Regions from separate parts of the Geothrix mesophila genome, predicted to be linked through region 2. Evidence: riboswitches for the same ligand, from Rfam matches in the RefSeq annotation. Region 2 holds a riboswitch; the other holds the start of a gene.
The links. A riboswitch is a leader RNA that binds a small molecule or an ion and turns the genes downstream of it on or off. The one in region 2 is predicted to bind S-adenosylmethionine.

Region 1: another riboswitch for S-adenosylmethionine. It lies ahead of MLG87_RS08080 (trans-sulfuration enzyme family protein); the one in region 2 lies ahead of MLG87_RS13985 (bifunctional homocysteine S-methyltransferase/methylenetetrahydrofolate reductase).

Annotation. Positions count from the first base shown of each region.
Region 1 covers NZ_JAKZLD010000002.1:146,740-150,138, forward strand. Annotated here, with positions in the region: gene MLG87_RS08075 (FKBP-type peptidyl-prolyl cis-trans isomerase) at 49-492, shown strand; gene MLG87_RS08080 (trans-sulfuration enzyme family protein) at 721-1,995, opposite strand; SAM riboswitch class I at 2,368-2,476, opposite strand; gene MLG87_RS08085 (DJ-1/PfpI family protein) at 2,565-3,146, opposite strand; gene thiC (phosphomethylpyrimidine synthase ThiC) at 3,240-3,399, opposite strand, start outside.
Region 2 covers NZ_JAKZLD010000004.1:364,309-367,707, reverse strand. Annotated here, with positions in the region: gene MLG87_RS16215 (HEAT repeat domain-containing protein) at 1-38, shown strand, start outside; gene MLG87_RS13990 (glycosyltransferase family 2 protein) at 35-1,477, shown strand; SAM riboswitch class I at 1,551-1,654, shown strand; gene MLG87_RS13985 (bifunctional homocysteine S-methyltransferase/methylenetetrahydrofolate reductase) at 1,724-3,399, shown strand, end outside.

The DNA of each region.
Region 1 (3,399 bases), on a different contig from region 2:
GGACCTGTCATCACACCCGTTCCGGAGGAGATCCCCATGCGCCATGCGATGCCCGTCTGGCCCCTTGCCCTGCTGGCGCTGGTGCTTACGCCAGCGACACCCGCCCAGGCGGCTGGGCGCACCAAGGCGAAGGCGCCCGCCCTGGTCACAACAGCCAGCGGGTTGAAGTACCTGGACACGAAGGTGGGCACGGGAGCCGCGCCCCAGCGGGGCCAGCGCTGCCTCGTCCACTACACGGGCTGGCTGTCGGACCACGGGAAGAAGGGGAAGAAGTTCGACAGCTCCGTGGATCGCGGCGAGCCGCTGGCCATCCCCATCGGTGTGGGCCGTGTCATCAAGGGCTGGGACGAGGGGCTCATGACCATGAAGGCGGGCGGCAAGCGCACCTTGTACATCCCCGCGGCGCTGGGCTACGGCGCCCGTGGCGCCGGCGGAGACATCCCGCCCAACGCCGACCTGATCTTCGATGTGGAGCTGCTGGGGGTCCAGTAGCTCTCGCAGCCGACGGCCCGGAAAAAAACAGAACGCGAAGCGCGCGAAGCGCCTTCCGGGCGAGCAAAGGGCGCAAAGGGTGATTTGGGTTCTTGAGCCCAGATGGTTCTGTGTCCCGCGAGCCAACCTTCGGGGGCTTCGCCCGGAGCTTGGCTCCGCATCGCGCTCTTCTCGTTCCGGCTTGTGGTTTTTGGGTGGCGTTCGAGCCTTGTCGGAGTGGGATCGGCCTCAGTCGACCGCCAGGGCCTGGACCAGGTCCGCGCGCAAGTCCCGCACGTCCTCCAGGCCCACGGAGAGCCGGATGAGGTCGTCGCTGATGCCGGCGCGCTTCCGGGCCTCGGGCGTCATGGAGGCGTGGGTCATGGAGGCCGGGTGGGCCACCAGCGACTCCACGCCACCCAGGCTCTCCGCCAGGGTGAACCAGCGCAGCCTCCGGAGCACGTGGTTCAGCCGCTCCGGCCCGCCCTCCTTCAGCTCGAAGCTGAGCATGGCGCCGAAGCCGCGCTGCTGCCGCTTTGCCAGCCCGTGCTGCGGGTGGCCGGGCAGGCCCGGGTAGTGGACCTTCCCCACGGCGGGGTGGGCCGCCAGGAACTCTGCCAGCACCTGGGCCGTGGCCTCGTGCTGGCGCATGCGGAGGGGCAGCGTCTTCAGGCCGCGCAGCACCAGGAAGCAGTCGTGGGGCGCCTGCGAGGTGCCCAGCAGGTTGTTCACGCTCTGGATCTGCTGGGTGAGGGCCAGGCGGCCCGGCCCGGCCACCACGGCCCCGCCCACCACGTCGCTGTGGCCGTTGAGGTACTTGGTCGTGGAGTGGATGACGAGGTCGGCGCCCAGCTCGAAGGGCCGCTGGAGGTAGGGCGAGAGGAAGGTGTTGTCGACGGCCACGAGGCAACCCGGCTGGCGATGGGCCAGCTCCGCCACCGCGGCGATGTCCGTGAGGCGCAGCAGGGGATTCGAGGGCGACTCGATCCAGATCAGGCGCGTGTTGGGCCGGAGGGCCGCCGCCACCGCCTCGAGGTCCGCGAGGTCGAGGTAGGTGACCTCCAGGCCGTAGAAGCGCTTGGCGTGCTCCAGCAGGCGGAAGGTGCCGCCGTAGCAGTCCACGGTGCAGACGAGGTGGCTGCCGTGGGGCAGCAGGTTCAGGACCACGAGGATGGCGCTCATGCCCGTGCTGGTGCAAGTGGCGCCGTGGCCGCCCTCCAGCAGGGCGAGGGCTTCCTCCAGGGCCGCCCGGGTGGGGTTGCCGCTGCGGGTGTAGTCGTAGCCGGCGTTGGTGCAGATGTCCTTGAAGGCGAAAGTGGACGAGAGGTACAGCGGCGGCATGACCGACCCATAGGCCGGATCGGGCTGCACGCCCGCATGCACGCACTGGGTGGCCAGGCCCGCGTCCGGCACCAGCCCGGCCCGGTGGATCCAGCCGGCCTCGCTCTCCCGTGCCGGGGGCAGGATGGTGAAGTGGTAGGCCGGGTTGCCCGGCACGTTGGTATCGAGGTACTGCTCGCTCAAGGGAGCCTCCGTGGTGGAGGATCTCCGTCGTTCCACTGCGATCCAAATCAGAGTGCCTAACCAAACCCCCACGGGGCCGCGCGAGGGCCACCGGGCGAGCGAGGCGAGGAACGCGAGGAGACGCGTAGCGGGTACTACGCGCGACGAGCGTGACGCGGCACCGCGACGCCCGCTGGCCCTCGCCCGGAGGGAGAAAGCCAGGTGGGCGCCCCGCGGCGTCACGGCCCTTGAACGATGAACCACATCGCCCTGCGGGCCCTTCCTTGCGGTGCATCCCGCCTGGCTTTCTCGCGGCCCGGTCGGGGTTTGGTTAGGCACTCTAACGAAGGGGCCCGATTTCTCGGGCCCCTTCGCATGTCAGCTTCTGACACGTCAGCATCTTTCCGCGGTCGATCAATCGACCGCGGCAGGAATTGGCACCTTGCTCTCGCAGGTTGCCAAGGTTTCACAGGGCCCGTCCCTCCACCTTTCTGGATATCGCGTGATGAAACTGACAAAGATCCTGTGGACGACCAGTATGGAGAGCCGGGAAAGGTCTGCCAACAAGTAATTGACACCAGGCTCGCGGATCAAAGGGTGATGCGGGTTCCCAGCACCTGCAGGAACTGGGCGATCCAGGCGGGATGGGCGGGCCATGCCGGGGCGGTGACGAGGTTGCCGTCCGTGACGGCGCCATCGATGGCGATGTCGGCGTACTTCCCCTTGGCCACTTCCACTTCGGCGCGGCAGGCGGGATAGGCGGAGCAGGTGCGTCCCTCGAGCACGCCCGCGGCGGAGAGGATCTGGGCGCCGTGGCAGATGGCGGCCACGGGCTTCTTGGCGGTGAAGAAGTGGCGAACGATCTCCAGCACCTTGGGGTTGAGGCGCAGGTACTCGGGGGCGCGACCGCCGGGGATCACCAGGGCGTCGTACTGGTCCGGTTTGAGGTCCGCGAAGGTGGCGTTGAGGGCGAAGCGGTGGCCGGGCTTTTCGGAGTAAGTCTGGTGGCCTTCGAAGTCGTGGATGGCCGTGGCCACGGACTCGCCGGCCTTCTTGTCGGGGCACGCGGCGTGGACCGTGTGGCCCACGGCGAGCAGGGTCTGGAAGGGCACCATGATTTCGTAGTCCTCTCCGAAATCGCCCACGAGCATGAGGATCTTCTTCGCGGCCATGACTGCCTCCTGGATGAGAAACCGCCCCGATGATACGCGCCCATCCACGAAAAAGCCCCGCCGGTGGCGGGGCTTTTTCGTGCAGGGAGCGAATCAGGCCTTCTGATAGACCTCGGCGCCCTTCTGCACGAACGTCTCCGCCATCTCCTCCATGCCCTTCTGCAGGGCCTCCTCCTCGTTGTAGCCATGCGCTTCGGCGTACTGCCGCACGTCGTCCGAGATCTTCATGGAGCAGAAGTGGGGGCCGCACATG
Region 2 (3,399 bases):
AGCGGCTCGAGTGGGCCGATGAACGGGGGCACCTGTGACTTTCCGCGCCGTCATCCTGGCCTTTGCCGAGTGGGGCATCCTCCTCTACTACCTGGCCATGCAGCTGACGAATCTGTCGCTGATCCTGCGGGCCTTCTTCTCCATCCGCAGCTACCTGGACGCGGTAAGGATCGACCGTCTCGACACGGCCTTCGAGACCAGCCACTACAAGCCCATCACGCTGATCTGCCCGGTCTACAACGAGGAGGCCGGCGCGGTGCCCAGCGTCAACAGCCTCATCAGCCTGCGCTACCCCGAGTTCCAGGTGGTGGTGGTGAGCGACGGCAGCACGGACGCCACCCTCGAGCGCCTGATCAAGGCCTTCAAGCTCCAGCCGAGCCAGCGCGTCGTGCGCCACCTGCTGCCCACCCAGGAGGTGCGTGGCATCTACGAGAGCGCCTACGTGCCCAACCTGGTGGTGGTGGACAAGGCCAACGGCGGCAAGGCCGACGCCCTGAACTGCGGCATCAACCTGGCCCGCTACCCGCTGGTCTGCTGCATGGACGGGGACAGCCTCCTGGAGAATGACGCCCTCCTCCGCATCGCCCGGCCCTTCATGGACCGCCCGGACATGGTGGCCTCCGGCGGCGTGGTGCGGCCCGTGAACGGCTGCAAGGTCACCCCCATGGGCATCCGCGGCATCTTCCTGCCCGGTTCCTGGCTGGCGCGCTTCCAGATCGTGGAGTATCTGCGGGCCTTCCTCTTCGCCCGCGTGGGCCTGGCCTCCCTGGACAGCATGTTCATCGTCAGCGGCGCCTTCGGTGTGTTCCGCAAGGACCTGGTGGTGGCCGCGGGGGGCTTCGAGACCGCCACCATCGGCGAGGACTTCGAGCTCGTCGTGCGCCTCCACCGCTGCCTGCGCGAGTGGAAGCGCCCCCACCACATCACCCTGGTCCCCGATCCCGTGTGCTGGACCGAGGTGCCGGAGGATTTCCACGGCCTGGGCCGGCAGCGGAACCGCTGGCAGCGCGGCCTGCTGGAGACCCTCTGGCGGCACCGGACGATGTGCTTCAATCCGAAGTACGGGCGCATCGGGTTCTTCTCCATGCCCTACTTCATCTTCTTCGAGGCCCTGGCCCCCGTGGTCGAGGTGGGCGGCTACCTCGTCTTCGCCTGGTCCGTCTGGACCCACTCGCTGAACACGCCCTTCGCCATCCTCTTCATCTACGTGGCCCTGCTCCTGGGCGTTCTGAACTCCGTGGTAGCCGTGGTGCTCCAGGAGATCAGCGGCCACCGCTACCAGGGCCTCAAGGCCTGGGCCCTGCTCCTGTTCGCGGCCGTGGCCGAGAACTTCGGCTACCGGCAGCTGACACTGTGGTGGCGACTCCGGGGCACCTTCGACTGGATCCGCGGCAAGGACAGCTGGGGCCACCTGAAGCGCAAGGGCCTCACGGCCCATCCGGCCGGGGAAGGGGTCGCCCCGCCGCCGCAGGCTTGACGGACAGGCGTGGTCAGACCATGCTGGTTCCTCGATCTTTGGCAGTCCCCATGAGTGCCCCCGGCACTCCATAGCGCTATCCAGAAAGGTGGAGGGAAAGGCCCTGTGAAACCTTGGCAACCTGCGAACGCAAGGTGCCAACTCCTGCCCCCGGCATGCCCGGGGGGAAGATACCGAACGACCCGGACTGACCCGAGACCTCCTGGATACCGATGAGGACCGCCCTGATCACCACCAGGCGCATCCATGACCGAATCCACCTTCCGGCAGGCCCTCGACGAGGGCGAGTGTTTCCTCTTCGACGGAAGCACGGCCTCGGCCCTGCATGACCGCGGCATCACGCTGCAGCGGAGCTTCGAGGAGTGCAACCTCAAGACGCCGGACCTGCTGCTGGCCATCCACGGTGAGTTCCTGGCCGCGGGCGCGCAGGTGCTCACCACCAACACCTGGGGCGCCAACCGGCTGAAGCTCGCCGCCCGGGGCCTGGAGGGCCAGCTCGACGCCATCAACCGCGAGGGCGTGGCCCTGGCGAAGCAGGCCATCGCCCAGCAGCAGACCCGCGCCTGGGTGGCGGGCTGCATCGGGCCCCTGGGCGTTCGCATCGAGCCCTGGGGACCCACCTCCTTCGACGAGGCCCGGGCCCTCTTCCGCGAGCAGGCGGAGGCGCTCATCGGGGCCGGCTCCGACCTGGTCGTGCTGGAGGGCTTCGAGGACCTCAACGAGATCCACCAGGCCATCCTCGCCGTCCAGGGGGTGCGCGACCTGCCCCTCGCCGCCCTGATGACCACCAACGACGAGGGCCAGGCCCTGTTCGGCGCGGAACCGGAATGGTTCATCAAGCAGCTCGACACCTGGGGCGCGGACCTGGTGGGCCTCATTGGCGGCAACGGCCCCGCGCCCCACCTGCGGCTGCTGGAGCACCTGAAGGGCGTCACCACCCGGCCCATCGTCCTGCTGCCCAACCCCGGCCTGCCCCACATGGTCGATGGCCGCCTGATCTACGGGGCCAGCCCCGAATACCTGGGCGGCTTCGCGGCCCGGGCCCTGGCCGGCGGCGCCCGCGCCGTGGGCGGCTGCAGCGGCACGACGGCCGCCCATATCCGCGCCATGCGGGGGGCCTTCCGCCAGGAGCGGGCCTTCGTCCAGGCCGGGGGGCGCTACGAGCTCAAGCCGCACGAGCAGCCACAGCCCGAGGTGCCCTTCGCCTTCCGCAGCCGCTTCAGCCTCAAGCTCGCCCAGGGCGAGTTCACCCACACCGTCGAGCTCGTGCCGCCCAAGGGCATGGAGTACGACAAGCTCCTGGCGAAGACCCGCCAGTGCCGGGCCCTGGGCGTGGACGCCATCAACGTGCCGGACGGCCCCCGGGCCATGGCCCGCATGTCCGCGCTGGCCACGGCCCTCATCATCGAGCAGCAGGTGGGCGTGGAGACCATCCTCCACTACGCCTGCCGGGACCGCAACCTGCTGGGCATGCAGAGCGACCTCCTGGGCGCGGCGGGCCTGGGTCTGCGCAACATCCTGGCCGTCACCGGCGATCCCCCGAAGCTGGGGCCGTACCCCCAGGCCACGGCGGTCTTCGACGTGGACGCCATCGGCCTCGTGAACATGCTCAAGCGCCTCAACACGGGCCTCGATCTCGGCGGCGCCAGCATCGGCAAGCCCACCTCCTTCAGCGTGGGCGTGGGCGCCAATCCCGTGGCCCCGGACCTGGAGCGGGAGAAGACCCGGTTCCGCTACAAGGTCGAGGCCGGCGCCCAGTGGGCCATCACCCAGCCCGTCTTCGACCCGGACAGCCTCTTCCGCTTCCTGGACTTCGCCGAGGGTGTGGCCCCGGACCTGCCTGTCATCGCCGGCATCTGGCCCTTCAAGAGCCTGCGCAACGCCGAGTTCATGGCCAACGAGGTACCCGGCGTCCTCGTGCC